DNA from 3 places in the Pseudonocardia sp. EC080619-01 genome. Region 1 is predicted to be linked to each of the others. Evidence: predicted binding sites of a transcription regulator. Region 1 holds the regulator's gene; each other region holds the start of a gene.
What was found. The regulator LexA, encoded in region 1, represses DNA repair genes until DNA is damaged. The targets are predictions, from matches to a motif close to CGAACACGTGTTCG.
Positions count from the first base shown of each region.

Region 2: the regulator LexA is predicted to act here: its motif matches at 5,884-5,897, upstream of uvrA (excinuclease ABC subunit UvrA).
Region 3: the regulator LexA is predicted to act here: its motif matches at 3,331-3,344, upstream of recN (DNA repair protein RecN).

Region 1 is NZ_CP012184.1:1,093,726-1,104,242, forward strand. It holds gene AD017_RS05025 (hypothetical protein) at 1-221, shown strand, start outside; gene AD017_RS05030 (NUDIX domain-containing protein) at 229-699, opposite strand; gene AD017_RS05035 (alpha/beta hydrolase) at 856-1,848, shown strand; gene AD017_RS05040 (hypothetical protein) at 1,872-2,513, opposite strand; gene AD017_RS05045 (vitamin B12-dependent ribonucleotide reductase) at 2,620-5,499, opposite strand; gene nrdR (transcriptional regulator NrdR) at 5,667-6,155, opposite strand; gene AD017_RS05055 (hypothetical protein) at 6,489-7,127, opposite strand; gene AD017_RS05060 (hypothetical protein) at 7,303-7,635, opposite strand; gene lexA (transcriptional repressor LexA) at 7,844-8,578, shown strand; gene AD017_RS05070 (hypothetical protein) at 8,604-9,737, opposite strand; gene hflX (GTPase HflX) at 9,815-10,517, opposite strand, start outside.
Region 2 is NZ_CP012184.1:247,451-257,967, reverse strand. It holds gene AD017_RS01165 (prolyl oligopeptidase family serine peptidase) at 1-1,618, opposite strand, end outside; partial or broken gene rnhA (ribonuclease HI) at 1,692-2,126, opposite strand; gene AD017_RS35105 (hypothetical protein) at 2,151-2,798, opposite strand; gene AD017_RS01155 (hypothetical protein) at 3,464-3,796, shown strand; gene AD017_RS01150 (DUF2000 domain-containing protein) at 3,771-4,226, opposite strand; gene AD017_RS01145 (AraC family transcriptional regulator) at 4,276-5,106, shown strand; gene AD017_RS01140 (MBL fold metallo-hydrolase) at 5,131-5,805, opposite strand; gene uvrA (excinuclease ABC subunit UvrA) at 6,171-9,194, shown strand; gene infC (translation initiation factor IF-3) at 9,550-10,086, shown strand; gene rpmI (50S ribosomal protein L35) at 10,183-10,377, shown strand; gene rplT (50S ribosomal protein L20) at 10,450-10,517, shown strand, end outside.
Region 3 is NZ_CP012184.1:215,717-226,233, forward strand. It holds gene AD017_RS00995 (copper transporter) at 1-127, opposite strand, end outside; gene steA (putative cytokinetic ring protein SteA) at 124-1,299, opposite strand; gene recN (DNA repair protein RecN) at 1,430-3,274, opposite strand; gene AD017_RS01010 (NAD kinase) at 3,375-4,286, opposite strand; gene AD017_RS01015 (TlyA family RNA methyltransferase) at 4,283-5,107, opposite strand; gene AD017_RS01020 (hypothetical protein) at 5,110-5,316, opposite strand; gene AD017_RS01025 (HAD hydrolase-like protein) at 5,583-6,602, opposite strand; gene AD017_RS01030 (lipopolysaccharide assembly protein LapB) at 6,599-7,978, opposite strand; gene AD017_RS33150 (hypothetical protein) at 8,144-9,808, shown strand; rRNA gene rrf (5S ribosomal RNA) at 9,810-9,926, opposite strand; rRNA gene AD017_RS01040 (23S ribosomal RNA) at 10,061-10,517, opposite strand, start outside.

The DNA.
Region 1 (10,517 bases):
ACGCACGGGTCCCGGCCCGGGTCCGGATCGGGCAGCGGCCCGACCACGTCCGCTGGTTCCGGGTGGTGCCCCGGACCGGGGAGTGGGTCAACTTCGCACCACCCGGGATGACACGCGACGACTACGAGGTCGACTGGGTGATGCACTGGGCCGTCGACCCCGACGACGGCGACCAGCCGGACATCACGATCGAGATCCAGCTCGTCGACCCGGAGGGCTGAGCGCCGGTCAGCGGAAGCCGTGACTGGTGATCGCGGCGGGGCCGCCGCGGCGGACGGCGTCGAGGACCGCCCGCTCGTGCGGCACGGTGTCGACCGGCAGCGCGGCCAGCGGGAACCAGTCCAGCCCGGCGGTCTTGCCGGTCTCGGCCGCGTGCGGCTCGCCCGTCCAGCGGCGGGCGGTGAAGAAGAAGTCGACGCGTTCGTCGACCGGATCGCCGTTGCGCTGCGTCCGGTGCACGGCAGTCAGCGGCAGCAGGTCGGCCGGGTCGATCGTGACGCCGAGCTCCTCGCGGGCCTCCCGGACGGCCGCGGCGGGCGCGTCCTCACCCTCCTCGACGTGACCGGCCGCGGCGGCGGCCCAGTGGCCGTCCATGAACCCGGTGTTCGCACGCAGCTGCAGGAGCACCTCGGTGCGCTCGCCGTCGCCGCGCAGCAGCAGGACGTAGGACGCGGGGACCACCCGGTAGCGATCGGTCACGGCGCCGACCCTAGGCGGGACCCGGCGCGGGACCCGGCGCGGGACCCGGCGCGGGACCCGGCGCGGGACCCGGCGCGGGATTCGGCGCGGGATTCGAGAAGGACCCCGAACCTCGTCGCAACGCCGGGGTAACGGGGTGCGCCTACCGTCCCTGCGATGGCGGTGCGGGACGAGGAGCGCAGGGCGGTCGGTGACCGGCTCGGGATGGTTCCGCCACGCGGGTCGGAGCTGAGGTTCCGCACGGTGCACGGCTACCGGCGGGCGTTCCGCGTCGCCGGGTCCGGGCCGCCGATCGTGCTCGTGCACGGCATCGGCGACAGCTCCGCGACCTGGGAGGCCGTCCTCCCGGCACTGGCCCGCCGGTTCCTGGTGATCGCCCCGGACCTGCTCGGGCACGGTCACTCGGACAAGCCGCGCGCCGACTACTCGGTCGCGGCGTACGCCAACGGGATCCGTGACCTGCTCGGGGTCCTCGGCGTACCGCGCGCGACGCTGGTCGGGCACTCGCTCGGCGGCGGCGTCGCGATGCAGTTCGCCTACCAGTACCCCGACCGCACCGAGCGCCTCGTGCTCGTCGGCAGCGGCGGCGCGGGCCCGGAGGTGACGCCGTTGCTGCGGGCCGTCAGCCTGCCCGGTGCGCAGGCGGCGCTCGCCGCGCTGCAGCTGCCGCCGGTGCGGTGGCAGGCCGGGCTCGTCCTGGACCTGCTCCGCGTGCTCGGTGCCGATCTCGGACGGGACGCGACCGACCTGCTCCGGCTGATCGACGCGTTGCCGGACGCGACGTCGCGGGCCGCGTTCATCCGGACGCTGCGGGCGGTCGTCGACTGGCGCGGGCAGGTCGTCACGATGCTCGACCGCTGCTACCTGACCCGCGGGATGCCGACGATGCTGGTGTGGGGCGGGCGGGACGCCGTGGTGCCCGTCGAGCACGGCTACACCGCGCACCGGGCGATGCCGGGCAGCCGGCTGGAGGTGTTCGACCACGCCGGGCACTTCCCGTTCCACTCCGACCCGGCCCGGTTCGTCGGGCTGCTGGAGGAGTTCCTCGACTCGACCGAACCCGCCCGATGGAGCCCGGAGCAGTGGCGCCAGCTGTTGCGCTGCCCGGTCCCCGTCCCGGCGCGGCCCGGACCGGTGTCCGCGACCTGACCGCTCCCAGGCCGGCCGCTCGCTCAGTGGAGGATGCCGAGCCACCGGGATGCACAGGCGTGGCAGGCGCCGTACGTGGTGTCGTCGCGAGGCACCTGGCGCAGGCAGAACGGGCAGTGCACCAGCCGGCGGCGGGCCCGGCGCAGCAGGCGGTCGCGGACGTCGCGGACCGCCGCCGCCTGCTCGTCGTCCGGGTCGGTGCACCCGGCGAGCCCCCGGACCTCCTCCTCCTCGACCGGGTCCAGGACCGGCAGGTGCCCGTCCCACCGGGTGCGGGGACGGGCGAGGCGGGGCGGCCCGTACGGGGCCAGCCCGAGCATCAGCTGGGCGGGTTCCCCCGCGACGAACCAGTCGACGTCCGGCCCCGCCCCCGGCACGGGCAGGCCGGCCGAGCGCAGGTCGGCGTCGGTCCAGCCGCCCGCCCGCAGCTCGGCGGGGGTGAGCCCGAAGTGCCGCAGGCCGTCGGCGGGGAGGTCGAGGTCGCGCAGCTCGGACGGCGAGGGGACGCCGACGAACACCCGTCCGCGGGCGGGTGGGTCGTCGTCCCCGGCCGGAGGGGTCCCGCCGTCGCCGGAGGCGGGTCGCCACGGTGCCGCGACCAGCAGAGCGAGGACCCGCGGGTCGATGCCGAGCCGCCGGGCGAGCTCGTGCGTGTGGTCCTGCACCGGTGGTTCCCCTCCCTGTCCCCAGGGTTCCGCCGCGGGGCCTCGCGACGCGCCACGGGGCGGCACCGGAGTCGTCCGGTACCGCCCCGCGGTGTCGTGCCGGGTGTCAGCTGCAGCCGCTGGTGGAGCCGCAGCCCTCGCAGAGGTAGCAGGACCCCGCCGGCCGCATCTTCGTCCCGCAGGTCATGCACAGCGGGGCGTCCGCGGCCTTGCCCAGCCGCAGCTCCAGCAACTCGGTGGAGCTGCCGACCTCGGCCGGAGCCGGCTCGACGCCGGCCTCGTCCTTCTTCTCGGACGTGGGCACGGAGGACCGGAACTCCTCCATGTCCAGGTTCTCCGAGCCCGAGCCGTAGTCGCTCTCGACCTGGGCCGACCGCTCGTCCGAGGAGAAGATCCCCAGCTGGACCCGCTTCTCGTAGGGCAGGTGGTCCAGCGCGAGACGGCGGAACAGGTAGTCCAGCACCGAGGTCGCGATCCGGACGTCCGGGTCGTCGGTCATGCCGGCCGGCTCGAACCGCAGGTTGGAGAACTTCGAGACGTAGAACTCGAGCGGGATGCCGTACTGCAGCCCCACCGAGATCGACATCGAGAAGGCGTCCATCACGCCGGCGAGCGTCGAGCCCTGCTTGCCGAGCTTGACGAAGATCTCGCCGAGCCCGTCGTCGGGGTAGCTGCCCGCGGTCAGGTAGCCCTCGGCACCGCCGACGGTGAAGGACACCGTCTCGCTGGGGCGCTTCTTCGGGAGCCGCTTGCGGATGGGCCGCTGCTCGACGACGACCTTCGGCTCCGCCTCGGCCGTCTTCTCGCCGGAGCCGCCCTTGCCGGCGGACAGCGGCTGGCCGACCTTGCAGTTGTCGCGGTAGATCGCGAGTGCCTTGAGGCCGAGCCGCCACCCCTCGAGGTAGATCCGCTCGACGTCCTCGACGGTGGCCCGCTCGGGCATGTTCACCGTCTTGGAGATCGCACCGGACAGGAACGGCTGGGCCGCCGCCATCATCCGGACGTGTCCCATCGGCGCGATCGACCGCTCGCCCATGGCGCAGTCGAACACCTCGTAGTGCTCGGGCCGCATGCCCGGGGCGTCGACGACGTGGCCGTGCTCGGCGACGTACTCGACGATCGCCTCGGCCTGCTCGGCCTGGTAGCCGAGGTTGTCCAGCGCCCGGCGCACCGACTGGTTGACGATCTGCATGGAGCCGCCGCCGACCAGCTTCTTGAACTTGACCAGCGCCAGGTCCGGCTCGATGCCGGTCGTGTCGCAGTCCATCATCAGGCCGATCGTGCCGGTCGGTGCCAGCACGGAGGCCTGGGCGTTGCGCCAGCCGTTCGCCTCGCCGATCTCCTGGCACTGCTTCCAGGTCAGTGTGGCGAGCTTCTGGATCGCGGTGGACGCCGCGAAGGTGCGGATCCCGTCGTTCGCGGCCGCGTGCTTGCGGATCACCCGCTGGTGCGCCTCGGCGTTGCGGGCGTAGCCCTCGTACGGGCCGACGACACCGGCGAGCTCCGCGGAGCGCTTGTACGCGGCACCGGTCATGAGGGAGGTGATCGCGCCGGCCAGCGCGCGGCCGCCCTCCGAGTCGTATGCGTGCCCGGTCGCCATGAGCAGCGCGCCGAGGTTCGCATAGCCGATGCCGAGCTGCCGGAACTTCCGGGTGGTGTCCGCGATCGGGTCGGTCGGGAAGTCCGCGAAGCAGATGGAGATGTCCATCGCCGTGATGATCAGCTCGACGGCCTTGGCGAAGGTCTCGGCGTCGAACCGGTCGTCGGCGTCGAGGAACTTCAGCAGGTTCAGCGACGCGAGGTTGCAGCTGGAGTTGTCCAGGTGCATGTACTCCGAGCACGGGTTCGACGCGGTGATCCGGCCCGACTCCGGGCACGTGTGCCAGTCGTTGATCGTGCCGTCGTACTGGATGCCGGGGTCGGCGCAGTTCCAGGCGGCCTCGGCGATGCCGTGGAAGAGCTTGCGGGCGTCGACGGTGTCGATCACCTCGCCGGTCATCCGGGCGCGCAGGCCGAACTCGGTGTCCTCCTCGACGGCGCGCATGAACTCGTCGGAGACCCGGATCGAGTTGTTGGCGTTCTGGTACTGCACCGAGGTGATGTCGGAACCGCCGAGGTCCATGTCGAAGCCGGCGTCGCGCAGCACGCGGACCTTGGCCTCCTCCTTGGCCTTGGTCTCGACGAACTCCTCGACGTCGGGGTGGTCGACGTCAAGGACGACCATCTTCGCCGCCCGGCGGGTCGCGCCCCCGGACTTGATCGTCCCGGCGGAGGCGTCCGCACCGCGCATGAAGGAGACCGGGCCCGACGCGGTGCCGCCGGAGGACAGCAGCTCCTTCGACGACCGGATGCGGGAGAGGTTCAGACCGGCACCGGAGCCGCCCTTGAAGATCAGGCCCTCCTCCCGGTACCAGTTCAGGATCGACTCCATCGTGTCGTCGACCGACAGGATGAAGCAGGCGCTGACCTGCTGCGGGCTGGGCGTGCCGACGTTGAACCACACCGGCGAGTTGAAGCTGAACACCTGGTGGATCAGCATCCAGGTCAGCTCGTGGTCGAACACCTCGGCGTCGGCGTCCGTGGCGAAGTAGCCGTTCTCGACCCCGGCCCGCCGGTAGGTCCCGACGACGCGCTCGACGAGCTGCTTGAGGCTGGACTCCCGCGTCTCGGAGCCGACCGCACCGCGGAAGTACTTGCTCGTGACGATGTTGGTGGCGTTCACCGACCAGGACGAAGGGAACTCCACGCCGCGCTGCTCGAAGTTGACCGTGCCGTCACGCCAGTTCGTCATGACGACGTCCCGGCGCTCCCACTCGACCTGCTCGTACGGGTGGACGCCCTCGGTGGTGAAGACGCGCGGCACGGTCAGGCCACGGCGCTTCGCGCCGGCCTTGCCCCGGCCGCGGGCGGCCTTCGGGGCCTCCCCCGCGCCGTTCGTGCTCTCGCTCCCGGTGCCTGTCGTCGGGCCCCCGACGGTCTCGGTCATGAACTGCCTCCGCATCCGACGTCCTCTGCCCGCCCGCGCGCTGGGGTGCGCGGGCGTTCCCCGGACGGTGCCGTGCACCGTCCCCCTTCCGGTCCTGCCGACGTGGCTCCCGCGGTGCCGGTGTGCGCGCCCCCTGGTGCCCGCACCGGTCCGATCGGTCGCCCGGTTCAGCCGTCCCGGTTGCCGGCCGCGTCGTCGGCTGCTTCCCCGGCAGCCGCCGTACGCAGATCGGCGATCTCCTTCTCGAAGTCCTCGATGGAGGAGAAGGACCGGTAGACGCTCGCGAACCGCAGGTACGCGACCTCGTCGAGATCGCGCAACGGTCCGAGGATCGCCAGCCCCACCTCGTGGCTGGGAATCTCGGCCGCCCCGCGGGCACGCACCGTCTCCTCGACCCTGTGGGCGAGCTGCTGCAGGTCGTCCTCGTCGACCGGCCGGCCCTGACACGCCCGCCGAACCCCTCCGACCACCTTCTGGCGGCTGAAGGGCTCGCTCACCCCGCTGCGCTTGACGACGGCGAGCACGGTCTCCTCGACCGTGGTGAACCGGCGACCGCACGCGGTGCAAGACCGGCGACGGCGGGTACACGTCCCGTCGTCGGCGGTCCGGGAATCGATCACCCGCGAGTCCGGGTGGCGGCAGAAGGGGCAACGCACGACGTACCCACCCTCTTTCTCCCGCGACCTACCGGAGACTCTCCGCGATGACCTGTTCCCCAACCCGTGGGAGAACGACACCAATGTAACCCCTACATCTAGGGGTGCGCCATCCCAGGGGCGGCGCGGCGCCGAGCTTCGCCCGATCGGGACCCGAAGCCTCGCACACCGGCTCCCGGCCCCCGCCGACAGCAACCGATCATGAACGGATGCATACGCCCTGATCAGGTCGTGCACGCCGGCTCCGCCCGCCGTCCGTCGCCCCGGAACGACCGCGCCGGACGGCCACCCGGTTCCGCGACACGCCGGTGTGTCGCGCCCGGCGGCCACCGGTCAGCGTCCGGTCGCCGCCGTCACGACCGGCCCCGCCGGGCTCGCGGGGGCCGTCGCGCCGCCGGCGTTCCACCCGGCGGCCGCGTCACCCAGCAGCCCGAGCACCACGACGGCGGTCGCCGCGCACAGCGCGACCGCCACCCCGGCCAGCAGCCGGGAGCCCCGCGAGTGCGCCTGCGCCTGCCGCGTCCGGCGACGCGCCGGGGCGACGCACCGGCGGTGCAGCGGACGGACCGTACGCGGCGCGGGCACGGACGACGGGTCCGCCGCCACCGGCCGCCGGTCACGCCCGGGGACCCCCGCCGTCCGCCACGCCGGTGCCGCGCCCGGAACGACCGGCACACCGTGGACGGTGCGGCGCCCGGTGCGCTCCGGACGGTCGTGGCCGCCCTCGGCCCGCTCGATGCCGGCCCAGCGGAGCGCGGCACGCTCGGCCGCCGACAGCCGGCGGACGCCCTCGGCCACCGGCACCGCCCGGTCCTCGACGGGGTCGGCGTCGCGCAGCGCCGCCGTGGAGCGGCCCCCGCCCGCGCAGACCGGCCGGACCGGGCGCCTGCGCTCACGCGGTCCGGCGGAGCGCGTTCCCCGCGCCGTCTCGCGGGTCCCCCGCGCCACGTCACGCACGTCGAGCTCTCGCATGGCTCCTCCTGCTCCTCGCCGTCGGCGCCCGGCCACACCCGGCCGCGCGCCCTGCTCACCCCCGACCGGCCCTTCCCCGAGCCCGGTCGAACGGGTGTACGAGCTGTGTAGCACCGGCCCCCGACAGAAACGGGGGCCGCCGGCGGGCGCCCGCGGGCCCGCCGACGCCGGCGGGTCAGCGACCCGTGGACACGGCCGCCGGAGCGACCGGGACGACGCCGGCGGTGGCGACCTCGGCCAGCAGGCCCAGCCCGACGACCGCCGTGGCGGAGGCGACCAGCACGCCCACGGCGGCGACCGCCCGGTGCAGCACGGAGGGCGCACCCGCCGACCCCGCCGAGCGCGCACCCGGCGGCATCCGGACCGCCGCAGGCGTCGCGGAGGACACCCGGACCGTCGTCCCACACGGCGGCGGCGGCACCGCGAGCGGCGCCGCCCGAACCAGCTCCGCGGTGACCGGCGGGCGGACACCGCCGGGGACCACCCGCACCTCCGTCGTCGCGCTCACGATCTCCACCCCTCCCGGTCTCCGGCGCTGTACGGGCGCCGGACCGAAGTCGTCGAATCGATGTTCGATCGAACGCCTGTGCGATGTTCTACCACCGGGGTCCGACGGAATCCACGACACGCCCGGCACGAACTTCGAACGCATGTTTGGCGGACGGCCCGGACTTGGCTAGTGTTCGTGCCGGTAGATCCTCGAGGAGGCGAATGCGATGGCAGCGGACGAGTCCGGAGGCGGTGCGCCCGCCGGGCCGGGATCCGCGGACGTCCGGGAGTTCCCCGAGCCCCCGGCCGACACCCGTGGGCTGACCCCGCGGCAGCGGAAGGTCCTGTCGGTGATCCGGGACTGGGTGGATCGGTACGGGTACCCGCCGAGCGTGCGCGAGATCGGGGACGCGGTGGGGCTGACCTCCACCTCCTCGGTGCACCACCAGCTGCGGACCCTGGAGCGGAAGGGCTTCCTCCGCCGGGACCCGAACCGGACCCGGGCGGTCGACGTCCGGAGCCCGGAGCAGGCCGCGGCGGGCGACGGCACCGACGCGGACACCGAGGCGGTCCGGTCCGAGCGCCCGGCACCGGCCTTCGTGCCGCTGCTCGGTGACATCGCAGCGGGCGGGCCGATCCTCGCCGAGCAGGCCGTGCAGGACGTGTTCCCGCTCCCGCGGGAGATCGTCGGCGAGGGCACGTTGTTCCTGCTCAACGTCAAGGGCGACTCGATGGTCGACGCCGCGATCACCGACGGGGACTGGGTCGTCGTCCGGCAGCAGCCGGTCGCCGAGCAGGGCGAGGTCGTGGCCGCGATGATCGACGGCGAGGCGACGGTGAAGACGTTCCGCCGCAAGGACGGGCACATCTGGCTGATGCCGGCGAACGAGGCGTACGACCCGATCCCGGGGGACGACGCGTCGATCCTGGGCCGGGTCGTCGCGGTCATGCGCCGGCTCTGAGGCGCGGGACCGGGCCGTCGGCGGATCAGCTCCGCCGACGGCCGTGCAGGACCATCGCGCCGATCCCGGCCAGCAGCAACACCCCGAGCACCCCGGCCCCGGCGACGGCGGGCAGCCACGGCGGGAACGACCCGGTGCGGGGCACCTCCGCCGGTTGCGCGACCACGGGGGCCGCCGCGGCGGTCGCGGCCGTCGCCACGCCGGGCACGGCCCGGACGCCCGCCGGCGAGAGCCCGCGGGCCTCCGAGCCGGAGTGCAGCGTCCCGCGGCCGTCGAGGGCCACCGCCTCCCCCTGGGCCTCGTCCGGCAGCGGCACCGGCAGCGGCGCTGCGCGCAGGGCCTCGACGAGCGCGTCCGCGGAGACCCGGCCGTCCGGTGGCGGGCGCAGCGGGAACACCCACGCGTCGGTGTAGGTCCGCAGCGCGGCGACCCGGCCACCGTCGGCGCCGGGAGGGCCGACCGCTCCCCCGGTGACCGTCCGGGTCCCGGTGGCGCCGAGCGGGCCGCCGGACGTGGCGGAGTACGGGAGGACCACCTCGCCGACCCGGTCCAGCGTGACCGGTGTGGCGCCGCCGTCGAGCGGGCCGGCGGGCCGGTACACCCCGGCCGCCCCCGTGGTCTTCGCGACGATCAGCGGGGTCCCGTCGTCGGCGAGGAGGATCGCCTCGGCGTCGCGCGGCCCGTCCGGGTAGACGAGGTCGTGCGCCCGCGCGGGCCCGGACACCGGCAGCTCGACCAGGCGCACCGTGCCGCGGTCGCCGCGGTTGTCGCCGATGTCGGCGAGCCAGAGGGTCCCGTCGGGTGTCGCGCCGAGGTCCTCGACGTCGGTGACCCGGACACCGGTGTCCCGGATCTCGGTGACCGCGCAGGTCACCGGGTCGAGCGTGAGGACCTCGCCGGTTCCGCCGCCGTCGACGATCGCCCGGTACCGCACCGGGCCCGCTCCCGGTGGGCCCTCGGCGACCAGCCCGGAGAGCTCGGCGGCCCGCGGGTCCTCGGCCGTGCAGACCGGACGCGGCGCTGCCGGCCCGGGTGCGGCCCCGGTCCGTGGCGGGGCCCCCGGGACCTCGTCCGGCGCGGCGTGCGCCGCCGTCACCCCGCCGGCTCCGGCACCGCTGATGCCGAGGACGATCCCGAGCGCGACGGCGACCGGCCCCACACGGAGCCTGCTCCGCCGGGGCCGGGACATGCAGGGCCGGGACGTGCGGGGCCGGGACGTGCGGGGCCCCCTCGGGCTCAGTGCCCTGCCGCCGTCGCGGGCAGGTCGGTGCCCGCAGGATCGGTGTCCGCGGGCACCGTCGCGGTCCCGCCGACGGCGTACGGGAGCACCGCGGTGCCGAGCTCCGGGCCGACCCGGGCGCGGACCCGGGTGCCCTCACCGGTGTGCTCCTCGGCGAGGATCTCGCCCTCGTCGTGGAGCCGGGCCACGAGCGCACCCTCGGTGTAGGGCAGCAGCAGGTCGACCTCGTACTCGGGGCGCGGGAGCAGCTCCGCGATCCGGTCGCGGAGCTTCCCGATGCCGCTGCCGTCGTGCGCGGAAACGAACACCGCCTCCGGCTGGGCGTGCCGCAGCCGGGCCAGTGCGAGGTCACCGGCGGCGTCCACCTTGTTGATCACCAGGAGCTCGCGCGGCATGGTGCCGCCCTGCTCCTCGCCGATCTCCACGAGGACCTGCCGGACCGCGGCGATCTGGTCGTCGGGCAGCGGGTCGGAGCCGTCGACGACGTGCACCAGCAGGTCCGCCCGGGCCGCCTCCTCCAGCGTCGAGCGGAACGCCTCGACGAGCTGGTGCGGCAGGTGCCGCACGAACCCGACCGTGTCGGTGAGGGTGTAGGCGCGCCCGTCGGGCGTCTCGGAGCGGCGCGTCGTCGGGTCCAGCGTCGCGAACAGCGAGTCCTGGACCAGGACCCCGGCGTCGGTCAGCTGGTTGAGCAGGCTG
Region 2 (10,517 bases), 850 kb from region 1:
CCGCGACCTGGTCCTCCAGCACCGGACCCGCGAGGTCGCCGTGGATCGCCCGCTCGAACTCCGGGCCGCGCCCCGGCGAGCCGCGGCCGTCGGTGACGACCACCGCGAAACCCTGCTCGGCGAACCAGCGGCTGGTCAGGTGCGCGTTGCGGGACCGCACGACGCGCTGGGAGTGCGGCCCGCCGTACGGGTCGAGCAGGACCGGGACCTTCGTGCCCGGGACGTGCCCGGACGGCAGGAACACCGCGGTCCGCAGCGCCCGCTCGCCGAACGCGTGCAGCGCGGGTGCGGGCGAGAGGCCCGGCTCGACGGCGTGCCCGGCGACCGGGTGCTCGGTGCCGTCCGCGGTCACCAGCACCGCGTGCGGCGCGGTCACCAGGTCCTGGGAGATCCGGACCAGGGTGCCGCCCGCCGCCGTGCCCGCGTGCAGGCCGTCGGCGGGGGAGAGCAGGACGGGCGAACCGCCGGGGGCGACCGAGTAGAGCGCCACCGACGTCGGGTCGGCCGACGCCCGGAACAGGACGGTCTCGCCGTCGATCCCGAGGACGTCGCGGACCTGCAGGTCCGGCCCCGTGAGCGTGGCGTCGCCGTGTACGAGGCGGCGCGCCCCGCCGTCGTCGGTGACCCGGACGAGCGCACCGGACTCCGTGCGGGCCGGCACGCCCGGGACGTTCTCCACCCACACCGCGTCGGTCTGCGAGTGCAGGGTGGTCGTGGTGCCCGTCGCGGGGTCGACGGCGAGGGTGCGCACCTCCCGCTGGTCGCGCGGCTGCACCGAGAGCAGCGGGCCGTGCGCGTCCCACCCGGCGGTGGCGAGGTACTCGTGGGCGCCGGCGTCCCAGCGCACCGGCGTACGGGTGCCGTCGAGGGTCACGATCTCCAGGCCGACGACGGCGTTCGGAGTGCCCGCCGCGGGGTACCGGACCTCGGCCGGGACCCGGTCCGGGTGGGCCGGATCGGCGATGTGCCAGCGGGCGACGGGGGACTCGTCGACCCGGGCGACGAGCAGCGCGTCGCCGTCGGGGGACCACCAGAAGCCGCGGGTGCGGCCCATCTCCTCGGCCGCGGCGAAGTCGGCGAGTCCGTAGGACACGTCGTCGGCGTCGGGCACGGCCGGCCGCGTCGTCGTACCGGTGGCGAGGTCGTGCAGGTGCAGTGCCCGGTCGGCGACGAACGCGACCCGGGAACCGGTGGGGTCGATCCGCGGGTCGACGACGGCCTCCACCGCGCCCACGTCGAGCGGGCGGACCTGCGGGTCCCCGGTGAGCGCGACGGTGAACGGACGCCCGGACAGCGCGAACACGGCCCGCTCGACGGCGGCGTCCACCGTGTACCCGACGACGCCGCCGGCCTGCTCGCGCACCCGCTCCCGGCGGGCGCGCTCCGCGGCGGGCAGGTCCTCCTCACCCGGCAGACCCGGGACCTGCGCCGGGTCCACCAGCAGCCGCTCCTCGCCGGTCGCCGCGTCGACCGACCACAGGCACGTCACCGGGTCGGTCCCCGACCGGGTGCGCAGGAACACCGCGCGGGACCCGTCCGGGGCGACGGTGAACCCGCGGGGGACGCCGAGGGAGAACCGTCGGGTGCGGGCGTGCAGGCGGGGGAACGTGTCCGTCACGGGCGTCTCTCCGGGGAGGTCGGGGTCGAGCCGGACCGTATCCGACGCCCCGTCGCGGCCGTGCGCGCCGGCGCCGCCCGGCCACCGCGCAGCCTTGCGCCGCGAGCCGGTCGGCGCGCTCGTTCTCCGGGTGCCCCGAGTGTCCCTTCACCCAGAACCAGGTCACGTCGTGCCGCCGGACGGCGGCGTCCAGCTCGCGCCAGAGGTCGTCGTTCTTCACCGGCTCCCCGGCGGCGGTGCGCCAGCCGCGCGTCTTCCAGCGCGGCAGCCACTGGGTGATCCCGTTGCGCACGTAGGTGCTGTCGGTGTGCAGGTGGACGACGCTGTGCCGGGTGAGCGCCTCCAGCGCGCGGATCGGCGCGGTGAGCTCCATCCGGTTGTTCGTCGTGGTCGTGGGCTCCCCGCCGTGCAGCTCCCGCTCGTGTTCGCCGTAACGCAGCACCGCACCCCAGCCACCGGGACCCGGGTTCGGCACGCAGGCACCGTCGGTGAAGATCTCCACGACCACCGTCACGGGCCGCGACGCTAGCCGTCAGTACAGGCGGTACGACGCCCGGGCCGCGCTGAAGCCGTGGCCGGACGCCGCATCACGGCACTCGACACCGGTCCGGCGGCTGACGCAGGTGACGTCGCCGCGTGTCACGTGCGTGTCGTAGCCGAGGGCCGTCCCGTCGGTCGGCGCCGGGACTCCGTCGCAGCTCGCCCGCGCGCCGCCGGCGCGGCCGACGACGAGGCCGGGGTCGGTGCAGCCGTCGATGCCCTCGGCGGTCCACTGCCGGTTCCGCACGTCGCAGCGCGCCTCGCCGCCGTCGACGCGGCAGGCGATGTTGCCGGTCGGGGAGGTGAAGGCCGCGACGTCGCCGAACGCGGCCGGGTCGGCGGCGGTGCTGCCCGCGACCAGGTCGGCCGGGGCCGGGACGGTCGCGTCCGTCGCCGGCGCACCCACACCGGCGGCGTCCGTCCCGGAGCCGGCTCCCGCGTAGGCGGCGACGACGACGCCGACGGCGAGCGCCAGCGTCGCGCCGACGGCGATGGCGGCGGTCCGGTGCGGCACGGCGGACCGGAGCGTCCCGGTGAACCGCTCGGTGTCGACGGCACGCAGGGCGACGAGGGGGTTCCACCGGCCCGCCTGCCGGTCCTGGTCGTGCTGCGGACGGCCGCCGGGGTACACCTGCGGCACGGGCGCTCCGGGCGGCGGGACCGCAGGCCAGGGCATGGGGGGGGAGTGCGCGGGCCGGCCGGCGGGCCCTGGACGGGGCCGGTCAGCTCGGTCGCCCCGGGGGCCGGGCCCGCCGGTGCGGCGGGCCCGTGTCCGGCCGGTCCGGCGGTCCCGGGTGCACGCGGACCCGGGACCTGTGGGCGCGGTGGAGCGATCGGTCCGGCGTCGCGGCGCGGGCCGGGGACACCGGCTACCCCGGGGAAGCCGGCCTGCCCGAGGGCGCCCGGCCCGTCCGGCGTCCCCGCCTCACCGGGGCCGCCGGGAACGCCCGCTCCGTCCGGGGCGGCGCGGCGATCGGCGCCGGCGCCGGGCGACGGTGCCGGACGGGGACGCGGCAACGGTGGTCCGTCGAGCACACCGGCGGCCGGATGGCCGTTGCGGCGGTCCTCGGTTCGGTCGTGGGCACGGTCGTCGGCGTGGGGAGCGCTCATCGATCGGGCACGGTAAGTGCACCTCGTGGTCGCGCACAGCGTCCGTTCGGAGCAGTAACGGCGGCCGGTCGTCCTGCAACGATGACCGTGCGTGAACGACAGCGACGGACGTACCGCCGGCACGACCGGAGCCCGTACGCCGCTCGGACGGGCCCGGTCGCCGACGGGGCCCGCGCGTCACGGCATCCTGGCCGGGTGAGCCAGGCCCTCTACGAGATCACCGTGAACGCGCTGCTCGACCGCGACCGCCCGCTCACGGCCGCCGAGTGGGACGCGGCGGCCGCCCGAGTCGGCGGGAACCGGGTGCCGTTGCTGCTCGCCGAGCTGGACGACGCGGGCCTGCTGGACGACGAGCTCCTCCCCGCGGCGGTCCGGCAGGCCTGGGCGGGGGCCGACGACGCCGTCGACCGGCTGGGCCCCGCACGCTGGGCCGAGCTGTTCGCGGCGGCCGGGCTCCCCGTCCCGCCCGGCGCGGCGGTCACGGACGAGGCGGCGCCGCGGATCACGGATGGACGCGCGTCCCCTTGACGATCTTGTCGACGGCGTTCCGCGGCCCGTGCACGGCCACACCGACGAGATCGAGCTCCTCGGCCCGGTCGGCGGCGACGACGGCCCGGTTGTCGTCGTCGTTGCCGGTGCCGAACATCGCCGAGGTGTAGATCGCGGCCGGCAGCCCGCGGGTGACGGCCCGGGCCCGGCAGGTCCCGAGCGTCGCGGCGTCGGCCGCCCGGACGATCACCGGGAGGCCGAGTGTGGGGAGGTAGGTGTTGCCGTCGGCGTCGGCGTAGGGGGCGCCGATCAGTTCCGGGACGGCGGTGGCGACGCCGGCGGAGAGGAAGGCGGTCACGTTCGCGACCTGCCAGCCGGCGAGATCGTCGCGGAGCACCACCACGATCTTCGTCGCGGGGCGCTCGACCGGGGCCGGGGCGGGGACGGTCGTCGTGTCGGGTGCGGTCACCCGGCCGATCCTCCGGTGCCGGGCCCGGCGGGTCTTGTACGTTCCTCACATGTCCCGAGCGGAGCGGGCACCGGACGACGTCGTCGCCTGGCGCCCGGAACGGGTCCCCGGGATCGCCGAGGTCCTGCACGCCCGGTTCGGCACGCACCGCTACCCGGTGCACGCGCACGCGACGTGGACGCTGCTGATCGTCGACGACGGTGCCGTCCGCTACGACCTGGACCGGCGGCCGCACGGGACCGAGGAGGCCCCGGTGACGCTGCTGCCCCCGGGCGTCGCGCACGACGGCCGCGCAGCGAGCGGGGCGGGCTTCCGCAAGCGGGTGCTCTACCTCGAGCCCGGGCTGCTCGGGCACCACGGGATCGGGCCCGCCGTCGACCACCCCGGGGTGCGCGACCCGGTGCTGCGCCGTCGCCTCGACGAGCTGCACCGGGTGCTGACCGCGTCCGGGACGGACCTGCACGCGGAGAGCCGGCTGGCACTCGTCACCGAGCGGCTCGCCCGGCACCTCGCCCCCGCCGGGACGCCCGATCCGGGGCCGCCCGGCGACGGCCTCGCCGGGCGGCTGCGCGACCTCCTCGACGCCCGCACGGCGGACGGGATCACCCTCGACGAGGCGGGCCGCCTGCTGCACGCCCATCCCGGTCACCTGGTGCGGGCGTTCTCCCGGCGGTTCGGGCTGCCCCCGCACCGCTACCTGGACGCCCGCCGCGTCGAACGGGCCCGTGGGCTCCTGCTGGACGGCATGGCCCCGGCGACGGCGGCCGTCACCGCCGGGTTCCACGACCAGGCGCACCTGCACCGGCGGTTCGTCCGGCTGCTCGGCGTCACGCCCGGGCGGTACTCCCGGTCACGACCGGGCGCACCGGCGACGCGCTGACGACGACCGGGCGGCCCTCCTGCGTCACCAGCCGCGCGACTTCCACTCCGGCAGGCCCGGGCGCTGCTCGCCGAGCGTCGAGTCGTCGCCGTGGCCGGGGTAGAACCAGGTGTCGTCCGGCAGGGTGTCGAACACGCGGCCCTCGAGATCGGTGAGCAGCTGCGCGTTGTCCTCCGGCGACCAGGTCTTGCCCGGACCGCCCGGGAACAGGCTGTCCCCGGTGAACAGGTGCGGCCGGTCCTCGCCCCGGTAGAGCAGCGCGATCGAGCCCGGCGTGTGCCCACGCAGGTGGATCACCTCGAGCTCCACGGCGCCGAAGACGATCGTGTCGCCGCCCTCGACCAGCTCGTCCATCGGGGCCGGCAGCTCCGGGGCGTCCTGCGGGTGGGCGATCAGCCGCGGCTCGAACATGCCCGCGATCGCGCCCAGCGCCTGCCAGTGGTCGGCGTGCCGGTGCGTGGTGACGAGGTGACGCAGGTCGGGGCGCTCGTCGGTCGCACCGATCAGGTCGGCCAGCCGGGCCGGCTCCGCCGCCGCGTCGATCAGCAGCGCCTCGCTGCTCTCCTTGCAGACCAGGAGGTAGGCGTTGTTGTCCATCTCGCCCACCGAGATCTTGCTGATGCTGAGCTTCTCCAGGTCGCGGCGGATGGCCGCGCCCCCGGGGTCGGTGTGACCGGTGTAGTTCTCCAGGACGTCCACGGCGCGAGGGTATCGGCCGCCCCCGACGATCGCGGCGGGGAGAACCCGCCGGTCGCACCCGCGGGGCCGCTCACGGCTCGAACATGCGTACGAGTATCGTCCCCGGCGTACCGACCGGCGCGTGCCGGGGTGCGTCCACCGAGGAGGGACCGGGCGGAGCCCGGCTCGACGGGTTCTTGTCGGTGGGCCGACCTAGCATCGGAGCCGGACGTGGAGACAGCCCGCACCGGCCGCCGGAGCCCGGTCACGGGAATGTCCCGACCGCCGCGGGCGTCACAACCGGGTCCGGCCCGACGACCCCGCTGTTCCAGGAGGCGCGCATCGTGAGCGACCAGAGCACCGACCGCCGCGAGGCCGGCGACGCCCTGTCACCGGGCGCCCAGCCGGTACCGAGCGGTCCGAAGCTGGTCGTGCGCGGCGCGCGCGAGCACAACCTGCAGGGCGTCGACATCGACCTGCCCCGCGACAGCATGATCGTGTTCACCGGGCTGTCCGGGTCGGGCAAGTCGAGCCTCGCGTTCGACACGATCTTCGCCGAGGGTCAGCGCCGGTACGTCGAGTCGCTGTCGGCCTACGCCCGCCAGTTCCTCGGGCAGATGGACAAGCCCGACGTCGACTTCATCGAGGGCCTCTCGCCGGCGGTCTCGATCGACCAGAAGTCGACCAACCGCAACCCGCGGTCGACGGTCGGCACGATCACCGAGATCCACGACTACCTGCGCCTGCTCTACGCGCGGGCCGGGATCCCGCACTGCCCGCAGTGCGGCGAGCGGATCGCGAAGCAGACGCCGCAGCAGATCGTGGACCAGGTCCTCGAGATGGAGCAGGGCAGCCGCTTCCAGGTGCTCGCCCCGGTCGTCCGGACCCGCAAGGGCGAGTTCGTCGACCTGTTCTCCACCCTGCAGTCGCAGGGCTACTCCCGGGGGCTCGTCGACGGCACCGTGCACCAGCTCGCGGACCCGCCGAAGCTGAAGAAGCAGGAGAAGCACGACATCTCCGTCGTCGTCGACCGGCTGTCGGTCAAGGCGACCGCCAAGCAGCGGCTCACCGACTCGGTGGAGACGGCGCTGCGGCTGGCGGACGGGCTCGTCGTGCTGGACTTCGTCGACCTCCCCGACGACGACGCCGGCCGCGAGCGCCGGTTCTCCGAGAAGATGGCCTGCCCGAACGGGCACACCCTCGCCGTCGACGACCTCGAGCCCCGGACCTTCTCCTTCAACTCGCCCTACGGCGCCTGCCCGGCCTGCGCGGGCCTGGGCATCAAGAAGGAGGTCGACCCGGAGCTGGTCGTCCCCGACCCGGACCTGTCGCTCGGCGACGGCGCGATCGCGCCCTGGTCCGCCGGGCACAACGCCGAGTACTTCGGCCGGCTGCTGTCGGGGTTGTCGACGGCCATCGGTTTCCGGATGGACACCCCGTGGCGCAAGCTGCCGGCCGCCGCGCAGAAGGCGGTGCTGAACGGGAGCGACGACCAGGTCCACGTCCGCTACCGCAACCGGTACGGCCGGGAGCGGTCGTACTACGCGAACTTCGAGGGCGTCATGCCGTTCCTCGAGCGTCGCCTGGAGCAGACCGAGTCGGAGTCGCAGCGCGAGCGCTACGAGGGCTACATGCGCGACATCCCGTGCCCGGCCTGCGGCGGCGCGCGACTGCGGCCCGAGGTCCTGTCGGTCACCATGCCGCACCGTGACCTGGGGGAGCGGTCGATCGCCCAGGTCTCGAACATGTCGGTCGCCGAGTGCTGGCACTTCCTGCAGGGCATGGTGCTCGACGAGCGCCAGACCGTGATCGCCGGTGCGGTGCTCAAGGAGATCCAGGCCAGGCTCGGCTTCCTGCTCGACGTCGGGCTGGAGTACCTGTCGCTGGACCGGGCCGCCGGCACGCTGTCCGGCGGCGAGGCGCAGCGCATCCGGCTGGCCACCCAGATCGGTTCCGGCCTGGTCGGCGTGCTCTACGTGCTCGACGAGCCGTCGATCGGCCTGCACCAGCGCGACAACCGGCGGCTGATCGACACCCTGACCCGGCTGAAGGACCTCGGGAACACGCTGATCGTCGTCGAGCACGACGAGGACACCATCCGGGCCTGCGACTGGGCGGTGGACATCGGCCCGGGGGCCGGTGAGCACGGTGGGCACATCGTGCACTCCGGGCCGGTCGCGGAGCTGGAGTCGCACGACACCTCCCTGACGGGGGCGTACCTGTCCGGGCGGAAGACGATCCCGCTGCCGCAGCGCCGCGAGCTGGACCACGACCGGAAGCTGACCGTCGTCGGCGCGCGGGAGCACAACCTGCGCGGGATCGACGTCGACGTCCCGCTCGGTGGCCTCGTCTCCATCACCGGCGTCTCCGGCTCCGGGAAGTCCACGCTGATCAACGACATCCTGGCCACGGTCCTGGCGAACAAGCTCAACGGCGCCCGGCAGGTCCCGGGCCGGCACACCCGGATCACGGGCGTCGACCAGGTCGACAAGCTGGTGCGGGTCGACCAGTCGCCGATCGGGCGGACCCCGCGCTCCAACCCGGCGACCTACACCGGGGTCTGGGACAAGGTCCGCAAGCTGTTCGCCGCGACCACCGAGGCGAAGGTGCGCGGCTACGCCGAGGGCCGGTTCTCCTTCAACGTCAAGGGCGGCCGCTGCGAGGCGTGCACCGGCGACGGCACGATCAAGATCGAGATGAACTTCCTCCCGGACGTCTACGTCCCGTGCGAGGTCTGCAAGGGCGCCCGGTACAACCGGGAGACGCTCGAGGTGCACTACAAGGGCAAGACCGTGGCCGACGTGCTCGACATGCCGATCGAGGAGGCCGCGGAGTTCTTCGAGCCGATCACCTCGATCAGCCGCTACCTGCGGACCCTGGTCGACGTCGGCCTCGGCTACGTCCGTCTCGGGCAGCCCGCTCCCACGCTGTCCGGGGGTGAGGCACAGCGGGTCAAGCTGGCCTCCGAGCTGCAGAAGCGCAGCAACGGCCGGACCGTCTACATCCTCGACGAGCCGACCACGGGCCTGCACTTCGAGGACATCCGCAAGCTGCTCGCGGTGATCCAGGGGCTCGCCGACAAGGGCAACACGGTGATCGTGATCGAGCACAACCTCGACGTCATCAAGACGTCGGACTGGGTCATCGACATGGGTCCGGAGGGCGGATCCGGTGGTGGCACGGTCGTCGCACAGGGGACACCCGAGCAGGTGGCGGCCGAGCAGGCGAGCCACACGGGCCGGTTCCTGCGCGACCTGGTGACACCGGACGACAGCCCGGCGCCACGTCGTCGCCGCACGGCCCGCAGCCGTACGGCCGACGCCTCGTCGAACGGCGCCACCGGGAGCGGGAGCTCGAACGGCTCGGCCCCGGCGACCCGGCGGCGCAGCCGGGCGACCGCGGCGTCCTGATCCGCGTGCCCGTCCCTCCGGGGACCGGACCGGCGGGCGGCGGGCCGACGTCCCCGCGACGCACCGGACGGCGGGCCCGGTTCGGGCATCCGGGCAGCGCCTGCTAGCCTGGGAATGCGACCACCCGGGGCCGCGTTGACTCGTGTGTTCCGGGCGTCAAGTGGAGCCCCGCTCCCACCCGCGCCGTGATCGTAGCGGCGTCCGGGTCCATGGTCCGGCCCTGTGGCGTACGTGTGCCACCCGGCCGATCAACGGGTCTTCGCTTGTCGTCGCCGGCGCACCAGGTAGAAGCGACACAGCGAGTCACACAGGAGACCCCATCAGCACAGAGCCCCGCATCAACGACCGCATCCGCGTGCCCGAGGTCCGCCTCGTCGGCCCGAACGGGGAGCAGGTCGGGATCGTGCGCATCGAGGACGCCCTCCGGCTGGCCCAGGACGCCGATCTCGACCTCGTCGAGGTCGCCGGCCAGGCCCGCCCGCCGGTCTGCAAGCTCATGGACTACGGCAAGTTCAAGTACGAGAGCGCGCAGAAGGCCCGGGAGTCCCGGCGCAACCAGCAGCTCACCGTGATCAAGGAGCAGAAGCTCCGGCCGAAGATCGACAAGCACGACTACGAGACGAAGCGCGGACACGTCCGCCGTTTCCTCGAGGGCGGCAACAAGGTCAAGGTCACGATCATGTTCCGTGGCCGCGAGCAGTCCCGCCCCGAGCTGGGCTACCGGCTGTTGCAGCGTCTTGCCGAGGACATCGGGGACATCGCCGTCGTCGAGGCCGCTCCGAAGCAGGACGGCCGCAACATGACGATGGTCCTGGCGCCGACCAAGAAGCCGGCACCGCGCAAGTCCGCGGCCGCCGCCAGCACCGACGCCCCGGCGGAAGCCGAGGCGTGAGTCCGGCCCGCCCGCCGGTCGCCCGGCGGGTGGGAGGAGACGCAGTACCCGAAACGACCCCCGGGCCGCCGGGGGCCGACACCGAACGGATTCGTCATGCCCAAGAACAAGACGCACAAGGGGACCGCGAAGCGGGTCCGCACCACCGGCAGCGGCAAGCTGATGCGTCAGCAGGCCGGCCTCCGTCACCGGCTGGAGGTCAAGTCCCGCAAGGAGAAGCGTGACCTCTCGGGCACGGTCGACGTGGCCAAGCCGGACGTGAAGCGCGTCAAGAAGCTGCTCGGTCGCTGACTTTCCGCCCCACGAACTTCCGGCGCCGTCCATCCCCCTCGGCCGGCGCCGAAACCCCCCAGGAGACACACCATGGCACGCGTGAAGCGCGCGGTGAACGCCCAGAAGAAGCGTCGCACCACGCTGGAGTCGGCCGCCGG
Region 3 (10,517 bases), 880 kb from region 1:
CGGTGGTCGACGCGACCGTGCTCGCGATCCGCTGCGGCAGCCCGACGGTCGCGACGGCGACCCCGGCGGCCAGTGCCAGCACGAAGACGGCGACCAGGGCGATCCGGTGGTAGCGCCGCGAGATCACGCCGGGAACCAGGACCGCACGGTCTCGACCAGCCCACCGGCCCACTCCAGCACCGCGGGCCCGGCGCCGGAGACGAGCACCGCCACCACGACGGCGACGAGTGCCGCGGCGATCAGCAGGAGCAGCGGCGCGAACGACGTCCGGCTCCGGTACATCTGCGCGATCATCTCGCCGTCGACGACCGACCCGCCTGCCTGCAGCCGGGTCAGGAACGTCGACGCGTTGCTGCCGGACCGGCCGCGGTCGAGGAACTCCGCCATCGACGCCGACAGCCCCACGGTGACGATCATGCTGGCGCCACGGTGGTGCGCCAGCAGCAGCGCGAGGTCCTCCGGGTTGGCCATCGACGGGAAGGTGACCGCACTCGCGCCGAGGTCCTGCACGCGGTGCAGACCGGGGGCGTGCCCGTCCGGGAAGGCCGGCACGACGACGTCGGCCCCGCTGGTCAGCGCCTGGTTCGACACCTCCGACGGGTCGGCGACGATCAGGTCGGGCCGGTACTTCGCGTTGACCAGCGCGTCCGCACCGGCACCGACGCCGACCAGCACCGGCCGGTACTCCTTGATGTAGGCCCGCAGCCGCTTCAGCACCCCCGCGTACTCGAAACCGGCGGCGACGACGAGCACGGGGCGCCCGTCGAGCGCGATGTCGATCTCCGGGACCCCGTGGCCGTCGAGGAGCAGGGACCGCTCACGGCGCATGAACTCGGTGGTGTTCGCGGCGAACGCCTCGAGCTGGTGGGTGAGCCCCTGCTTGGCCTCGTCGAGGGCGTCGGCGACGGTGTCCTCGGTCTGTTCGCGGCCCTCGCCGAGCGGCTGCTCCCCGGAGTACAGGACTCCCTCGTGGAGCCGGACCTTCGCGCCGTCCTTGACCGAACGCATGATCTCGGTGCCGCAGTCGTCGACGAGCGGGACCCCGGCCTCGACCAGCACCTGGGGGCCCAGGTTCGGGAACCGGCCGGAGATCGACGGCGACGCGTTGACGACCGCCGCGACCCGCGCGGCCACCAGTGCGTCGGCGGTGGCGCGGTCGAGGTCGACCTGGTCGAGGACGACGATGTCACCGGGCCGGAGCCGGCGCAGCAGGGCTTCGGTACGACGGTCGGTGCGGGCCGGGCCGGTCAGCCCCGGCAGCTCCGGTCGCGTTCGGTGCAGCAGGCCGGACAGCTTCATGGCGGGCACTGTGACACCCGGGAGGCCCGGGACGGTGCAGGCACGCCGCAGCGTGACCACAGTGTCACCGCCCGAGGCACGACGCCCGACCCGCGACGGGACACCCTGTCGCGACGGCGACGCGAGCCCGTCACCCGGCCTGTGCGACCTTCCGGCGCCGGGTGCCGCTCCCGCCGCGTGTCGCGCCGGCCCGCCGCGACCGGGCCTGGGCCAGGTCCGCCGGCTGCTCGGCGGCGCGGTCGGCCTGCCGGTGCGCGGTGGCCGCGGCGAGCAGCTCCTCGGCGTGCGCGCGCCCGGTGTCGGTGTCGTCCATCCCGGCGAGCATGCGGGCCAGCTCCTGGGTCCGCTCCTCCTCGGACAGCCGCGTCACGCTGGAGCGGGTGACACCCTCCTCACCGGAGGCCTTGTGCACCACGAGGTGCCGGTCGGCGTAGGCCGCGACCTGCGGCAGGTGTGTCACGACGATCACCTGGTGGCGGGCGGCCAGCCGGGCGAGGCGGCGCCCGATCTCGACCGCGGCCCGGCCACCGACGCCGGCGTCGACCTCGTCGAAGACCATCGTCGGAACCGGGTCGGAACCGGCCAGTGCGACCTCGAGGGCGAGCATCACCCGGGAGAGCTCACCGCCGGAGGCGCCCTTGTGCAGCGGCTGCGCGCTCGCCCCGGCGTGCGGGACCAGGCGGATCTCCACCTCGTCGACCCCGCCGCTGCCGGCGTGACACTCGCGTCCGCCGACGACGAGGGACGGCCCCCCGTCACCAGCGGGCCGGGGCGCGACACCGACCTGCAGCTGCGCGTCCTTCATGGCCAGCCCGGCGAGTTCGGCGGTCGTCGCCTCGGCGAGCCGCCCGGCCGCCTCGGTGCGTGCCGCGGTGACCTCGGCGGCGTGGCCGGCCAGGTCGCGGGCCAGCTCGTCGCGGCGGCGGGCCAGGTCGGCGAGCGCCTCGTCGGAGGTGTCCAGCCCGGCGAGCCGGTCGCGCGCCGTCGCGGCCCAGTCCAGGACACCGTCGGTGTCGGCCGCGTACTTGCGGGTGAGCGACTTCAGCTCGGCCTGCCGGGCGAGCACCTGGGACAGCCGCTCCGGGTCGGCGTCGAGCCCGTCGAGGTAGACCGACACCTCGGCGGCCGCATCGGCCAGCACGGCGATCGCCTCGGCCAGGCGCGGCCCCAGCCCGGCCAGCGCGGGATCGTCGCTGCCCTCGGCCAGTCCCTTGGCCTGCCCCGCGAGGCCGACCGCCCCGGGGGTCTCGCCGTCGTCGGAGCCGGACAGCGCCATCCGGGTCCCCTCCGCGGCGGAGCGCAGGTCGTCGGCCTCCACCATCCGGCGGGCCTGGTCGACGAGCGCACGGTCCTCACCGGGCTGCGGGTCGACGGAGTCGATCTCGGCGAGGCCGTGCCGCAGCATGTCGGCCTCCTGGGCGAGCCGGCGCGCGTTGTCGCGGCGCTCGGCCAGCTCGGTGACGATCTCCAGCCACTCGGCGCGCACCGCCCGGTAGGCGGCGAGGGGCGTCGCGACCGGGTCACCGGCGAAGCGGTCGAGCAACGCGCGCTGGTCCGAGCCGCGCAGCAGGCGGAGCTGGTCGTTCTGCCCGTGCACGGCGAGCTGGGCCTCGGCGAGACGGCCGAGCACGCCGTTCGGCACCGACCGGCCACCCAGGTGCGCGCGGGACCCCCCGTCGGCGGAGACGGTGCGGGCGGCGATCAGCGTGCCGTCGTCGTCCGCCTCGGCGCCGACCTCCTCGGCCAGCGCGAGCGCACCGGGGGACGCCGTGAACCGCCCCTCCACGACGGCCCGCCGCGCGCCCGCGGACACCCGCGACGACTCGGCGCGACCGCCACCGAGCAGGTTCAGCCCCGTCACCGCCATGGTCTTACCGGCCCCTGTCTCGCCGGTGAGCACGGTCAGGCCCGGGTCGAGCTCCAGGGTCGCGTCGTCGATCACGCCGAGTCCCTGGATCCGCATCTCGGACAACATGCGGGCGACCATACGTTCGAAGACCGACGGGCACCATGCTCGACGCGCCACGAGACCGAACGGATGTTCGCGCGGTCGGCTCCGTGCGCCGAACGGTCGATCAGGTGTTCGATCCCCGGCCGCGCCAGCCGCGGACGGGGAGATCGAACTTCCGGACCAGGCGGTCGGCGAACGGCTGCGCGGCGAGCCGCACCATCCGGACCGGCTCGGTCGCCCGGCTGAGCTCGACCCGGGAGCCGGGCGGCACCGAGACGGTGCGACGGCCGTCGCAGTCGAGGACCGCCGACGGGCCGTCGGCGGACACCTCGATCGCCACCGCGCTGTCCGGTGCGATGACCATCGGCCGGGCGAACAGGGCGTGCGCGTTGCTGGGGACGACGAGCAGCGCCTGCACCTGCGGCCAGATCAGCGGCCCGCCCGCGGAGAAGGCGTAGGCGGTCGACCCGGTCGGCGTCGAGCAGAGCACCCCGTCGCACCCGAACGACGACACCGGCCGGCCGTCGACCTCCAGGACGACCTCCAGGATCCGCCCGCGGGTGTTCTTCTCGACGACGGCCTCGTTCAACGCCCAGGTGCGGCCCAGGACGGTGCCGTTCGACCGGACGACGGCCTCCAGCGTGGTGCGTTCCTCCACCTCGTAGTCGCCGGCGGCGAGCTTCTCCAGGGCCTCGTCGAGGGTGTCCTCCTCGGCCTCGGCGAGGAATCCGACGTGCCCGAGGTTGACGCCGAGCAGCGGCACCCCGGCCGGGCGGGCGAGATCGGCGGCGCGCAGCAGCGTGCCGTCGCCGCCCAGGACGAGCACCGCCTCGGCACCGCGGGCGCACTCCGGACTGCCCGGGACCTGCACCGGGGTGAAGTCCTCCGGCACGTCGGGATCGGCGCCCAGCTCCGCCCACTCGTCGGCGAGCACCCGGACCCGCAGCCCGAGCCGGGCGAGCTCGTTCATGACGTTCAGCGCGGTCTTGCGGTTCGCCGGACGCCCGGTGTGCAGGACGAGCAGGATCTCCCTCATGCCGGCCCTCCCGCGACGGCACCGGTCAGCAGCGGCTCCAGGTCGGGTGCGGTCGTGGCCCCTCCGGCGCCTGGGCGGTGCAGGTGCAGGAAGTACTCGACGTTGCCGGAGGGCCCCGGCAGCGGGCTGGCCGTCGCGTCGAGCACGACCAGCCCCAGGTCGACGGCCGTGGCCGCGACCTCGCGCAACGTCTCGGTCCGCAGCTCCGGGCTGCGCACGACGCCGCCGGACCCGAGCCGCTGCTTCCCCACCTCGAACTGGGGCTTGACCATCGGCAGCAGATCACCGCCGGGCGCGGTGCAGGCGGTCAGTGCGGGCAGGACGGTGCGCAGCGAGATGAAGGAGAGGTCGGCGACGGTCAGGTCCACCGGACCCCCGATCGCGTCCGGCTCGAGCGCGCGGACGTTGGTGCGGTCGTGCACGTGGACGCGCTCGTCGGACTGCAGCCGCCACACCAGCTGGCCGTATCCGACGTCGGCGGCGACCACCTCGCGCGCACCGCGGGTGAGCAGCACGTCGGTGAACCCCCCGGTGGAGGCGCCGGCGTCGAGGCAGCGGAGACCGGCGGGGTCGACGCCGGTGAACGCGTCGAGGGCGCCGAGCAGCTTCTTCGCGCCGCGTGAGGCCCACTCGGGTTCGCCGTCGTCGTCCGGGCGGACGACGACGGGCGCGTCCCGGTCGACGACGGTGGCGGCCTTCCCGGCGGGCATGCCGTTGACCGAGACGCGGCCGGCGGCGATCAGCTCCGCGGCCTGGCCGCGGGAGCGGGCGAGCCGGCGCCGGACCAGCTCGGCGTCCAGGCGGGATCGGGTGGGCGCCACCCTCAGCCCCGCTCCGACCCGGCGGTGAGCGCCCGGCCGAGCGCCGAGTGCACCCGCTCGAACGCCTCCGGGTGCTCGGACACCGGGCGCTCGGCGAGGGAGTCGAGGCCGGCGACGGCCTCGTCGACGTCGGCGCGCAGGTCGGCGACCGGACGCTGCTCCGGCGGACGCGGGTCACCCGGGCGCGGGCCGGGTGTGGGGACGCTCATCGATGATCTCCGGGGACGGGGGACTCGTCGTCACGGTAGCCGACCCCACCGACGGCCGGACGCGACGGCCGACCCGACGGACAGGTCGCGGTCACCGGTGCGCCGGACGGCCTCGGGCGCACCGGCATCCGGTCGCCGCGGCGGCACCGCCCGTGGATCACCGGGCCGCGTCGGCCCGCCCATCGAGCCGCCCGTCGAGGGGTCGCCGGGGCGGTCGTCAGACCACCACTCGTGGCCGGTCCTCGGGCCGACCGTCGATCCGCTCGTCAGTCCGCTCGTCGGTCCGCTCGCCGGTCTGCGAGGCCCAGTTCGTGCAGCACGCCCGCGGCCACGTCTCCGGAGGCGGTGACCCGGTGCGTGCCGTGCTCCCATGCGGCGGCGCAGAGCACCCGGAGCGCGTCCACGACGGGCTCGTCGCCGTGGCCGTCACCGGACAGCACGAGGGCATCGCCGTCGATCTCGGCCCGCCAGCCGTCCCGGGCGCCGGGCACGAGCTCGTCCGGGTGCCGGGTGAGCGCAGCCAGATCGGCCCCGATGTAGGTCGGACGCAGTGCGGGAGGCGCGGCGAGCAGGTCGGCGGCACCGCTGACGCCGGTGAGGACCATCAGCGACGGCGCACCGAGGGCGTTCGCGCCCTCGATGTCGGTGTCGAGCCGGTCGCCGAGCACCAGCGGCCGGTCGGCGTCGCCCTGCCCCTCGCAGAGCAGGCGCGCGCCCGGCTTGCCGGCGACGGCCGGTTCCACACCGGAGGCGTTCCGCACGACCTGCACCATCGAGCCGTTCCCCGGCAGGGGGCCGCGCTCGGTCGGGAGCGTGAGGTCGACGTTCGTCGCGACCCAGAGCGCTCCCGCCCGGATCGCGAGGACGGCCTCGGTCAGCTGCCGCCATCCGGTGTCCGGCGAGTGCCCCTGGACGACGGCGTCGGCCCCCTCCCCCGTGCCGGTCGGCACGAGGCCCCGTTCCCGGACCTCGTCGGCCAGCGCCGGGGTACCGAGGACGAGCACCGTCGCCCCGGACGGCAGGCGTTCGGCCAGCATCGCGGCACCGGCCTGGGCGCTGGTGCGGACGTCCGCCACGCGCGCCGGGAACCCCAGGTCCGCGAGGTGCCCGGCGACGGTCGACGGGCTGCGCGAGGCGTTGTTGGTGACGTACACCGTCGGGACGCCGCGGAGCTCGGCGCTCCGCACGGCCTCCACCGCACCGGGGACCACGTCGGGTCCCCGGTACAGGGTGCCGTCCAGGTCGGCGAGGAGGACGTCGTGCCGGGACAGCAGGTCGTCGGTCACGGCCGGTCCGCCTCGGTGCCGTCCGACGGGCGGTCGTGCTCGTCGGCATCGGAGGTGCCGTCGACCGCGTGGTCGTCGCCTCCCTCGGGGTTGTCGCCGATCCCGGGGCCGTCGCCGATCCCGGGGGCGTCGCCGGCCTCCGGGGAGTCCTCGGCCTCCGCCGCGACGCCGACCTCCGCCGTGTCATCGGCCTCTGCGGTGTCACCGACGTCCGCGGTGTCACCGACCTCCGCAGTGTCACCGACCTGTGCCGCCGGCTCCGAGACGGCCTCGGGCGCCGGGACCGTCGCGTCCTCGACACCGGCATCCTCGGCACCGGGCTCCTCGACGACCTCGTCGACGGGGACGTCCTCCCAGCCGATGGTCATCCCGTCGTCGTCGACGCCGGGGAGCTCGTCCCCGGTGAGCTCGGCGATCCGGGCGGCCGCGTCGGTCTGCCCGTCGATGTCGGCGTCGTGCGCGTGCACGAACCACTGCACGGACTCCGACTCCCGGCCGGCGGCCAGGAGGTTGTCGGCGTAGGCGTAGAACAACCGCGCGCTCCACGGGTCACGCCTCGCGGCGTCGAGCTCCGGCACCTGCAGTCCGACGACGGCAGCGTCCACCTCACCGAGATCGCGCCGCGCTCCGGCGGCGACGATGAGCAGCTCGATCCGCTCCTCGGCCCCGAGATCGCGCGCCTCCGGGCTCCGGGCGAGGTCGATCGCCCGCTCGGGACGGCCGAGTGCCCGCTCGATGTCGGCCATGACGTGGACGTGCCCGGGGCCACCACCCATCCGGCGGGCGGCCCGGAACTCTCCGAGCGCCTCGTTCCACTCACCGGCGTGGTAGGCGACGATCCCGGCGGCCTCCCGGACGACCGCGATACGGGACGCCCGGCGCCGCGCGTACCGCGCGTGCTCGAGCGCCCGCTCCGGGTCCTCGTCGACGAGGACGCCCGCGGCCACCAGGTGCCGCGCCACCGACTCCGCGGTCTCCTTCTGGAGCCCGCGCAGGTCCCGGCGCACGCTGCCGTCGAGGTCCGACGGCGTGATCGACGCGGGGAGGTCGGGCTCGGCCACGAAGGTCCGCTCGGCCGACTCGGGGATCACCCGGCGGCGCTCCTGCCTGCCGTCACGGCCGGCACCCGGCCGGTCGCGGCGATCGCCCGAGCGGTCGTCGCGGCGGCCACGCGGACGGTCGTCCCCGCGCCGGTCGTCCCCGCGCCGGTCGTCCCCGCGCCGGTCGTCCCCGCGCCGCTCGTCACGCGGCCCGCGCGCCGGGCGCTCGGCCCGGTCACGCGCCGGCGGGACGTCGTCGGCGACGTGGTCGTCACGGGTACCGGGCTCCGGACCGCGGGACACGTCGGCACCGTCGTCCGCCCGGACGTCGGTCATCTCGGAGGCAGGCTCCGCGGCCCCGTCGTCCGGTACCCCCGCGACCGCCCGGTAGTCCTCGACGGGCGTGGCGACGGCCTCCTGCTCGACGGCCGGAACGATCGCCGGAGCGGAGTCCGGGACGTCCTCGACGGCAGGAGCCCTCTCCTCGGGCGCAGCCCCGGCGTGGCCACCGAGGTCGCCCTCGGACGGCCGGTCGGCACTGCCGGGCCGAGACGCGGATGCGCGGTCCTCGACGGGACGGTCGTCCCTGTCGGCGGGCCGTGCATCGCGCAGGTCGCGGTCTCCACCGTCGCGGAACGGACGGGCGCCACGGGCGTCGTCGCGATCGCGGGACGGGCGACCACCTCGCTGGTCCCGGTCGTCGCGGCCACGGAACGGACGACCACCACGATCGTCACGTTGGTCGTCGCGGTCACGGGACGGACGGCGGTCCCGGTCGTCCCGGTCGTCCCGGTCGTCCCGGGCGCCGGTCGGCCTGCCGCCACGATCGTCCCGATCGCGGAACGGACGGCCGCCACGGTCGTCGCCGCGGAAGGACCGACCGCCCCGATCGTCGCGGTCACGGGACGGACGGCCGGCACCCCGGTCGTCGCGGTACCCGGACGGACGCCCACCGCGGTCGTCCCGGTCGTCACGGTCCCGGAACGAGCGGCCACCGCGGTCGTCCCGGTCGCCGTACGAGCGCCGACCGCGGTCGTCACGGTCGTCACGGCCGCGGACCGGCCGACCACCGCGGTCCTCGCGGTCACGACCGGGACGCGCGCCACGGTCGTCACGATCACGAGTGGGACGCCCGCCCCGGTCATCACGATCACGGAACGGACGGCCACCGCGGTCGTCCCGGCCTCCCTCGGAGCGGCCCGAGCGGTCGCGGTCGTCACGGGGCCGGTACGACTGCCCGCCACGGTCGTCGTCACGGCCGGTGCCGCGACGGTCGTCGCCGAACGACCGTCCACCGCTGCGGGGGGCACCGCGCCGGTCGTCCCGGTCGCCGCTGTTCCAGCCACCACGATCGTCCCGACGGCCACCTGCGTCGCGACCGGGACGGCCGCCCCGGTCGTCGTCACGGAAGCTTCGACGGCGAGTGTCGTCACCGCCGGAGGGACGCCTGTCGCCGCCGCGGAACGAGTCGCCCCGTCCCCGATCGTCGTACGAACGACCGCCGCGGTCGTCGCGATCGCGATCGGGCCGACGCCCCGCACCGTCACGCTCGCGCGCAGAACGGTCGTCGCGTCCACGGTAGGAGCTACCGCCCCGGTCGCCGGAGAATCGGCCGCCAGAGCCACTCCGGCGGTCACCGGACGGGCGGTCGTCCCGTCCCCGCCGGTCGCCGTCCGAACGGTCGTCGCGCGGTCGTCGGTCGTCGCGCTCGCCACGGCCGGCACCCCGGTCGGGCCTCCCCGACCACGAGCGCCCGCCGTCAGGACGATCGCCGCCCCGGCCACGCGCACCGTCACGGTCGTATCGCGGCCGGTCCCCGCCGCGGTCGTCGCGGCGCGGACGGTCGTCGCCGTCCCGTCGCCGACCGCGGTCCCCGCCGGCGTCGCCGCCCCGTCGCCGGTCGTCGGGACGCGACCACCCGGAGCCGGTACCCGTTCCACGACCGGCCGAGCGCTCGCCCCGCCGACCTTCGTTGCCTCCCCCGCCGTTGCCGGGACGATCCCCGTCCGTCACGTGGTCAGGGTACAAACGAACACCGTCGCTTCCGCGGTCGCCGACCGCACCGGGCGAACCGCTCCACGAACGAGTCGGGAGCGGACGCGCACAAGAAAAAAGGGGAGCCCGCTCGGTGACAGCACCGTTGCGGACTCCCCTTTCAGAGGTTGAATGTCGGCGGCGACCTACTCTCCCACACCCTGTCGAGTGCAGTACCATCGGCGCAGGAAGGCTTAGCTACCGGGTTCGGAATGGGACCGGGCGTTCCCCTACCGCCATAACCACCGACAACACTATCCAATTACATCCCCACACCCCCTCACACCCCACACCACGGTGGGACACAAGAAGACCCAGGAAACAGAGACCACACAACCAACGGGTTGTGGACTCAGGGTCACACAGTGGATGCGAACAACATGTTGTGGCAAGCCCTCGGCCTATTAGTACCGGTCAACTCCACCCCTCACAAGGCTTCCATCTCCGGCCTATCAACCCAGTCATCTACTGGGAGCCTTACCCACTCAAGGTGGTGGGAGACCTCATCTTGGAACAGGCTTCCCGCTTAGATGCCTTCAGCGGTTATCCCTCCCGAACATAGCCAACCAGCCGTGCCCCTGGCGGGACAACTGGCACACCAGAGGTTCGTCCGTCCCGGTCCTCTCGTACTAGGGACAGCCTTCCTCAAGTCTCCAACGCGCGCGGCGGATAGGGACCGAACTGTCTCACGACGTTCTAAACCCAGCTCGCGTACCGCTTTAATGGGCGAACAGCCCAACCCTTGGGACCTACTCCAGCCCCAGGATGCGACGAGCCGACATCGAGGTGCCAAACCATGCCGTCGATATGGACTCTTGGGCAAGATCAGCCTGTTATCCCC